Regions from separate parts of the Streptomyces sp. NPDC034084 genome, predicted to be linked through region 1. Evidence: riboswitches for the same ligand, from Rfam matches in the RefSeq annotation. Region 1 holds a riboswitch; the other holds the start of a gene.

What was found. Region 1 has a riboswitch for ZMP and ZTP ahead of ACZ51I_RS06125 (bifunctional 5,10-methylenetetrahydrofolate dehydrogenase/5,10-methenyltetrahydrofolate cyclohydrolase). Riboswitches for the same ligand answer to the same signal wherever they lie in the genome.
Region 2: it holds a riboswitch for ZMP and ZTP, as region 1 does, so the genes downstream of both, ACZ51I_RS24380 (serine hydroxymethyltransferase) here and ACZ51I_RS06125 (bifunctional 5,10-methylenetetrahydrofolate dehydrogenase/5,10-methenyltetrahydrofolate cyclohydrolase) in region 1, are expected to answer to the same signal.

What each region holds. Positions count from the first base shown of each region.
Region 1 covers NZ_JBVISK010000002.1:135,103-139,434, reverse strand. Annotated here, with positions in the region: gene ACZ51I_RS06135 (SpoIIE family protein phosphatase) at 1-940, shown strand, start outside; gene ACZ51I_RS06130 (PP2C family protein-serine/threonine phosphatase) at 1,067-2,155, opposite strand; ZMP/ZTP riboswitch at 2,945-3,052, shown strand; gene ACZ51I_RS06125 (bifunctional 5,10-methylenetetrahydrofolate dehydrogenase/5,10-methenyltetrahydrofolate cyclohydrolase) at 3,081-3,935, shown strand; gene ACZ51I_RS06120 (hypothetical protein) at 4,082-4,332, shown strand, end outside.
Region 2 covers NZ_JBVISK010000006.1:557,901-562,232, reverse strand. Annotated here, with positions in the region: gene trpS (tryptophan--tRNA ligase) at 1-935, opposite strand, end outside; gene ACZ51I_RS24380 (serine hydroxymethyltransferase) at 1,152-2,435, opposite strand; ZMP/ZTP riboswitch at 2,500-2,590, opposite strand; gene rocD (ornithine--oxo-acid transaminase) at 2,699-3,904, shown strand; gene ACZ51I_RS24370 (glutathionylspermidine synthase family protein) at 3,936-4,332, opposite strand, start outside.

The DNA.
Region 1 (4,332 bases):
CGGCCACGGGCTGGGAGCCGCTGCCACGATGGGGCGCCTGCGCGCGATGGTGCGCACCCTGGCCGAGCTGGACCTCGCGCCCGACGAACTCCTGGCCCGGCTGAACGATCAAGTCGGCAAGGACGCGTCGGACCAGCACGTGAAGGGCTCGGACGACAGTGGCGCCGTCGGGGCGACGTGCGTCTACGGGATCTACGATCCGGCTTCCGAAACGAGCACCTGGGCGGCGGCGGGACACCTGCCGCCGGCTGTGGTGCAGCCGCACGGCCCCGTCGGCTTCCTTCCTCTGCCACCGGGGCCTCCCCTGGGCGTGGGACGGCTTCCGTACGAGCACGCGGAAGTGGCACTCGCCGCAGGAAGCCTCGTCGTCCTGTTCACCGACGGCCTCGCGGAGGCCCGGGGGCAAGGCGTCGACGTGGGGTTGGGCCGCTTGGCGGCTGTACTCGGGGAGCAGCGAGGATCGTCGTGCGACCTGTTGTGCGCCCAGATCGTCGCGGAGCTGGTGTCGGATCGTGTGCGGGACGACGCGACGCTCCTTGTCGTGCGCACCCGTGCGCTGGACGCACGCCAGGTGGCGGCCTGGGAGTTGCCTTCGGACCCCGCGCTCGTCGCTCGCGCACGTTCGGTGGCTGCGGAACAGCTTGGACGGTGGGGACTGGACGATCTGGCCTTCACCACGGAACTGGTGGTCAGTGAACTGGTCACCAACGCGATCCGTCACGCCTCCGGCCCGATCGGTCTGCGCTTGATCCGGGACCGTTCTCTCATTTGTGAGGTCTCCGACTCGCAGCACACCTCACCGCATGCCCGTTACGCCGGCAACGACGAGGAGGGCGGGCGGGGACTGTTCATGGTCGCCCAGCTCACCGAGCACTGGGGTACGCGTTACCTGCCGACAGGCAAGACGATCTGGGCGGAACAGGCCCTGCCCGTGCCTTGATGTCCCCGCCCGCCCGCCGGTGGAGGAGTTCGAGGCATTCCAGGCCGTCGCCCCGGAAGGCGGCGAAGGCCCAGCCGGTGAGGGTCTCCAGGGTTCGTGGGGCGACACCTCGCCCACTGGCATGGGTCACGGCGTGTGCAGGCGTACGGCCAAGGCGGCGATGTCGTCGTCGAGACTGCCCCTGCTGTGACGGAGGAGTTCGTGGTGCAGAGCCGTGAGCAGATCACGGGGAGGCGTGGCGGGCTGTCGGCGCATCCATGCTGTCAACGGGAAGAACTCACCGTCCCGGGCACGGGTTTCGGCGATCCCGTCCGTGTAGAGGAGGAGAAGCTCGCCGGGAGCGAAGTCGAAGGAGTCCGCACGGTATTGGTCACCGATCAATTCCGCGAGGCTGAGCAGGGGCGATGGGACGGTCGGCTCGAGGGTGCGCACGTTCTTGGAGGTGTGGATCAAGGGCGGTGGGTGTCCGCAGTTGACGATGGTGATGTGGCTGCCTTGATGCGGGATCTCGACGAGCAGCGCTGTGGCGAAGCGTTCCATCGGTGCCTCGGGTGGATGGGCGGCGTTGTGCCGGGCACAGCTGGCGTCGAGCCTGCGGGCGACGTCGGCCAAGGAGGCCTCGCCGTGAGCCGCCTCCCGAAATGCGTTGACGATCGCCGCGGCCGCCCCTACTGCCGGCAGGCCCTTGCCCCGCACGTCTCCGATGAGCAGCCGTACGCCGTACGCGGTGTCGACGACCTCGTAGAAGTCCCCGCCGATGCGGGCTTCCGCGGCGGCCGCGAGGTACAGCGACTCGATCTCGACGTTCCGGAAACGGTGCGGCAGGGGCCGCAGCACCACCTGCTGGGCCGCGTCGGCGACGAGCCGTACCTGAATGAGCGTGCGCTCCCTTTGAAGCCGGACATGGCTTCCGTATGCGGCGGCCACGGTCACCGCGACGATCCCCCCACACGTCCACCACGTCCCGAGACCGGGGAAGACCAGGCTGAGGCCGATCATCAGAATGAGGCAGACGGTCCCGAGGAGGACGGTCGGGAGGACCGGCCACATGGCGGCGGCCAGAGCCGGCGCCGCGGGCAGGAGGCGGCTGAAGGCCATTTCCGGCGGAGTGGCGTAGGCCAGGCCGGCGATGACGACGGTCAGAATCACCGGCGACAGCCGCACGAGCCTGCCGTAGCCGTAGCTCCGACGGAGCGGCCGTCCGGACTCGATCATGAATCCCAGACTATCCGCGAGGGGCCCGCTCAGCGACGTGACGAGTGTGCTCCGCGTGGGACAGAGCACGCCTGCCCGCTCACGAGGGCGCGACCCCAGTCGTGCGGCTCGCCGGCGGGACCCCCTTCTTGCCGGCTCCGGCGGCGTGCTGGTGGACGCGGACGTATGCCTGCTCAGGCCGTCTGGGCGCTCACCCGGCCGCGGAAAGGCCTGGCCGAGCGCCGACAGCCTGCCGCCCCGGGTCAGGGGGGGCGGCCCGAGCAGGGCGAGTGGACTCGGCCGCCCGCGCCACCCCTGGTCGAAGCCGAGGTTGTGCGGGTGTGCGAGCCGTTCGCCGCCGGTGATGTCGACCGCGCCGAGCACCCGACCGGTGTGCGGGTCGTGCACGGGTCCGCGGCACAGGTCCAGGCCCGCACGGGATGCCGGAAGTGCTCCGCGGCGACCTGCACCGGGCGGACGAGGGCGAGGGCGGTGCCCGGCGCGTTCGTGCCGGCCGCCGCCTCCGGCCAGCGAGCCCCCGCCACGAAGGTCACCCCCGCGGGCCTTGCGCGGGGCGCCCGGATGCCCCGCGACCCGCGGCATCCGCCCCGAGGCGCCGCAGACCGCGAGGAGATGCTCCCGTCCGTCGCGTACGCGCCTGGGCGTACCTCCTCGCCCGTGCCCGTGTTCGTGCGCGGGTAGGCGGGCGGGTGTGGTGCGGGCCGTGGGCCCGGAGGCCGCCGACAACTTCCCCATACCCGCGCATATGCCCCTGTCCGGGACCGGAGCGCGACCCCTCCCGTAGAGTGGGGCCCGGGCCGTGACTGGCGCTTGAGGTGGATCACCACCGGGGAGCGGCCCGGCGGAGCGTGCCCTGGTGGCACGGCCGTGCCGATGCCGTGCGCCTGGGCGAACCACCGGTCAGAGACGACGCCCAGGAGTTGCCATGTCCACCAGCACCGCCACCCTCATGGACGGTACGGCCCTCGCCCGCCGCACCGTCGAGGAGACCGCCGCGCGAGCCTCCGAGATCACGCGCCGCACCGGCGTCACGCCGTGCCTCGCGACCGTCCTGGTCGGCGCGGACCCGGCCTCCGTCACGTACGTGAAGATGAAGCAGAACCGCTGTGCGAAGGCCGGGATCCGCTCCAAGCACGTCGAGCTGCCCGCCGCCACGACGACCCAGGAGCTCGTCGCCGCCATCACGGCCCTCTCCGAGGACCCCGAGGTCCACGGCATCCTGCTCCAGCACCCCGTCGGCCCGCACATCGACGAGCGCGCCGCCTTCGAGGCCATCGCCCCCGAGAAGGACGTCGACGGCGTCACCATGGCGTCGTTCGCCGCCATGGGCTTCGGCCTGCCCGGCTTCGTCTCCTGTACGCCCGGTGGCATCATGCGCCTCCTCGACGCGTACGACGTCGAACTCAGCGGCAAGCGCGCGGTCGTCGTCGGCCGCAGCGCCATCCTGGGCAAGCCGGCAGGTCTGCTCCTCCTCGGCCGCGACGCCACCGTCACCTACTGCCACTCCCGCACCCAGGACCTCTCCTCGGTCGTCCGCGAGGCCGACGTCCTCGTCGCCGCCGTCGGCAAGCCGAACTTCATCAAGGGTGAGGACATCAAGCCGGGCGCCGTCGTCATCGACGCCGGCTACAACCCAGGGAACATCGGTGACGTCGACTTCGCCTCGGCCGCCGAGCGCGCCTCCCTCATCACCCCGGTCCCCGGCGGTGTCGGCCCCATGACCATCGCCGTGCTCCTCGCCCAGACGGTCGAGGGCGCGGAGCGCCAGCTCGGCCTGTAGGCGGCTGTGATCAGGCGGCGGCGGTGACGGGGGAGCGGCGGTGGCGACGGGGCGTGCGGTCGGCGATCGTCACGATTCTGTACGGGTCGGGTCCCGCAGCCGGTGAACGCCGGACGCGCCGCCGCGGACCGGAGAACCTGGTCCCTGTGTCCCATCCGCCGACCCCCACCACCACACCTCGCTCGGCCGACCCCGGCGTGGTCGAGCCCCTCGCGAACGACCCCCTCGGGGGCGAGCGCCGCGCGGCCGGCGGCACGTCCGCCTGGTCGGCCCCGTCCGTACGGTGTGGCGCGTCCCGGTCGGGGCCGGCGGCGCGGCGTGCCCGGTGGTTCGGCGTACCGCTCGTGCCGCTGCTCACGGCCACCCTCGTGGCCGGCGCCTTCCTGACCACCCGGGG
Region 2 (4,332 bases), on a different contig from region 1:
GCGCCCTTGGCCAGGACCGAGTCCAGCGTCTCCGGGTCGTCCAGGTATTCCTGCGTGCGGGCCCGGAACGGCGTGACGAAGTCCACCATGACCTCGGCGAGATCCGTCTTGAGCGCGCCGTACATCTTGCCCTCGTAGCTCTTCTCCAGGTCCTCGACGGACGTGGCGGTGAGCGTGGACATGATCGTCAGCAGGTTGGAGACGCCCGCCTTGTTCACCGGGTCGAAGCGGATCACCGTGTCGGTGTCGGTGACGGCGCTCTTGACCTTCTTCGCGGTGGTCTTCGGCTCGTCCAGGAGGTTGATGAGACCCTTCGGCGTGGACGCCGACTTGCTCATCTTGATCGTCGGGTCCTGGAGGTCGTAGATCTTCGCCGTCTCCTTGAGGATGTACGGCTTGGGGATCGTGAACGTCTCGCCGAAGCGGCCGTTGAAGCGCTCCGCGAGGTCGCGGGTCAGCTCGATGTGCTGGCGCTGGTCCTCGCCCACCGGGACCTCGTTGGCCTGGTAGAGCAGGATGTCCGCGACCTGGAGGATCGGGTACGTGAAGAGGCCGACGGTGGCGCGGTCGGCGCCCTGCTTCGCGGACTTGTCCTTGAACTGGGTCATGCGGGACGCCTCGCCGAAGCCGGTGAGGCAGTTCATGACCCAGCCGAGCTGCGCGTGCTCGGGCACGTGGCTCTGGACGAAGAGGGTGCAGCGCTCCGGGTCGAGACCGGCGGCGAGGAGCTGGGCGGCGGCGAGCCGGGTGTTGGCGCGCAGCTCGGCGGGGTCCTGCGGGACCGTGATCGCGTGCAGGTCGACGACCATGTAGAAGGCGTCGTGGGTCTCCTGGAGGGCGACCCACTGGCGGACGGCGCCGAGGTAGTTGCCGAGGTGGAACGAGCCTGCGGTGGGCTGGATTCCGGAGAGCACACGGGGACTGTCAGAGGCCATGCACATCATTCTCTCAGGTGTGGGAACCGATCCCCGACTGCCGGTGTACCGAGAGCGTGAGGACGGGCCTTCTTCAACGCGTACCGGCCGTTCGGGCGTTTCGAGGAGGGCGCGGCGTTCCGGGCCCGGCCGCTGAGGATCGTCGCCGATGAGACCAGGAACACAGTGCGGTCGGCGGGTCGGCGGCCGGGCGGCGGGACCGCCCGGCGGCCGTGGTCAGACCGGGAGGCCCGGGGCCGGGTGGGTGGCCATCAGGTCGGCGACCTCGGCGCGGATCGCGCGGAGGGTGTCCTCGTCGCCGGTGCCGGCGGCGGTGACAGCGCGGTCGATCCAGTCGGCGACCGTGGCCATGTGGTCCGTGGTGAGGCCGCGGGAGGTGAGGGAAGGGGTGCCGATGCGGATGCCGGAGGGGTCGAAGGGCTTCCGCGGGTCGTAGGGAACGGTGTTGTAGTTCACGACGATCCCCGCCCGGTCGAGGGCCTTCGCGGCGATCTTGCCCGGGACCTGCCTGGGGGTGAGGTCGATCAGGATCAGATGGTTGTCGGTGCCGCCGGAGACCAGGTCGAAGCCGCGGGCGAGGAGCGCCTCGGCGAGGGCCTTGGCGTTGGCGACGACGGCGTGGGCGTAGTCGCGGAAGGAGGGCTGGGAGGCCTCGCGGAGGGCGACGGCGATGGCGGCGGTGGTCTGGTTGTGGGGGCCGCCCTGGAGGCCGGGGAAGACGGCCTTGTCGAGGGCCTTGGCGTGCTCCTCGGTGGACATCAGCATGGCGCCGCGCGGGCCGCGGAGGGTCTTGTGGGTGGTCGTGGAGATCACGTCGACGTGGCCGACCGGGGACGGGTGGGCGCCGCCCGCGATGAGGCCGGCGATGTGGGCGACGTCGGCGACGAGGACGGCGCCGGACTCGCGGGCGATCTCGCCGAAGGCGGCGAAGTCGATGGTGCGGGGCAGCGCGGTGCCGCCGCAGAAGATGACCTTCGGGCGCTCCTTGAGGGCGAGGTCGCGGACCTGGTCGAAGTCGATGAGGCCCCCGCCGTCGGAGACCGCGGCCTGGCGGACGCCGTACTGGACGCCCCGGAACCAGCTGCCGGTGGCGGAGACGCCCCAGCCGTGGGTGAGGTGGCCGCCCATGGGCAGGGCCATGCCCATGACGGTGTCGCCGGGCTGCGCGAAGGCGAGGTAGACGGCGAGGTTGGCCGGCGAGCCGGAGTAGGGCTGGACGTTGGCGTGGTCGACGCCGAAGAGGCCCTTGGCGCGTTCGATCGCGAGGGTCTCGACCTGGTCGATGTTCTGCTGGCCCTCGTAGTAGCGGCGACCGGGGTAGCCCTCGCTGTACTTGTTCTGGAGGACGGTGCCGGAGGCTTCGAGCACGGCGGCGGAGACGTAGTTCTCGCTGGGGATGAGGCGCAGGGTCTCGGCCTGCAGCCGTTCCTCGGCGCCGACGAGTGCGGCGAGTTCGGGGTCGGCGGCGGCGAGCGCGGGATGCTGCTGCGGGGTGGTCATGCCGGTGTCCTCCGGGCGTTCGGCGGAACGGTCCCGGGGCTGAGGTGCGCACGGGACCAGGGGCCCGTGATGCCCAGGCGAGCGGCACCTCGTGTGGTGGTACGCGCGCGGCTCCCCCGGGGTCGCTTCCCCGTACGCCAGTCGCCGTGCGTGGCTCCAGGGTAGCTGGCGCGCCGTCGCCGAGGTTTCCCCGTCCGGCATCCGAGCGACGATAAGAAGGGGGCCACACGTACCCCCCGAGCCGCAGGACGAACGGAGATCCCGTGCCGAGGACAGAAGACGCCATCGCTTCCGCGGACGCGCACAGCGCTCACAACTACCACCCCCTTCCGGTCGTCGTCGCCTCGGCGGACGGAGCCTGGATGACCGATGTCGAGGGGCGCCGCTATCTCGACATGCTCGCCGGGTACTCGGCGCTCAACTTCGGGCACGGCAACCGGCGTCTGATCGACGCCGCCAAGGCGCAGTTGGAGCGGGTGACGCTGACCTCGCGCGCCTTCCACCACGACCGGTTCGCCGAGTTCTGCGCGCAGCTCGCGGAGCTGTGCGGGAAGGAGGCGGTGCTGCCGATGAACACGGGGGCGGAGGCGGTCGAGACGGCCGTGAAAACCGCCCGGAAGTGGGGGTACGAGGTGAAGGGCGTGCCGGACGGGCACGCGAAGATCGTGGTCGCGGCGAACAACTTCCACGGCCGGACGACGACGATCGTGAGCTTCTCCACGGACCACGAGGCGCGGGACCACTACGGGCCGTACACACCGGGGTTCGAGATCGTGCCGTACGGGGACCTGACGGCGATGGAGGCGGCGGTCACCGAGAACACGGTGGCCGTGCTGCTCGAACCGATCCAGGGGGAGGCGGGGGTCCTGGTCCCGCCGGCCGGTTATCTGGCGGGGGTGCGGGAGCTGACGCGCCGACGGAACGTGCTGTTCATGGCGGACGAGATCCAGTCGGGTCTGGGCCGGACGGGGCGGACGTTCGCGTGCGAGCACGAGGGTGTGGTGCCCGACGTGTACATCCTGGGGAAGGCGCTGGGCGGCGGGGTGGTGCCGGTGTCGGCGGTGGTGGCCGACCGTGAGGTGCTCGGGGTGTTCCGGCCGGGTGAGCACGGGTCGACGTTCGGCGGGAACCCGCTGGCCTGCGCGGTGGCCCTTGAGGTGATCGCGATGCTGCGGACGGGTGAGTTCCAGGAGCGGGCGGCGGAGTTGGGCGAGCACCTCCACGCCGAGCTGGGGCTGCTCGTGGGCGGCGGCGCGGTGGAGGCGGTGCGCGGGCGCGGGCTGTGGGCCGGGGTGGACATCGTGCCGTCCAAGGGCACGGGCCGGGAGATCTCGGAGAAGCTGATGGAGCGTGGGGTCCTGGTGAAGGACACGCACGGTTCCACGATCCGGATCGCCCCGCCGCTGGTCATCTCGAAGGAGGATCTGGACTGGGGTCTGGAGCAGTTGAGGGGCGTTCTGTCGGAGTGAGCGGAAGCGCCCAGGACACCCGGGACACCTCCTAGAGGATGACGTGCGGGAGGAAGCGGGCGTACTCGTCGGTGACGAGGCCCGCCGACTCCCGGATGCCCAGCCCCGCCGCCTCGTCCTCGACGACCCACGCGCCGAGCACCACCCGGTTGCCGTCGAAGTCGGGCAGCGGGGCCAGCTCCTGGTAGCAGCAGGGCTCCCCGTCCCGTACGAAGGGCTCCGTACCGGCCTCGTGCAGGGTGACGCCCGCGCCCTCGCGGCCGAGCAGCGGCTTGGCGACCCACCCCGTGGTCGAGGCGAGTTCGCGCGGCCCGTCGAGGTGGGCGGGCAGGAGGTTCGGGTGGCCCGGGTTCAGCTCCCACAGGATCGCGAGGAGCGCCTTGTTGGAGAGGAGCATCTTCCAGGCAGGTTCGATCCAGCAGGTCGTG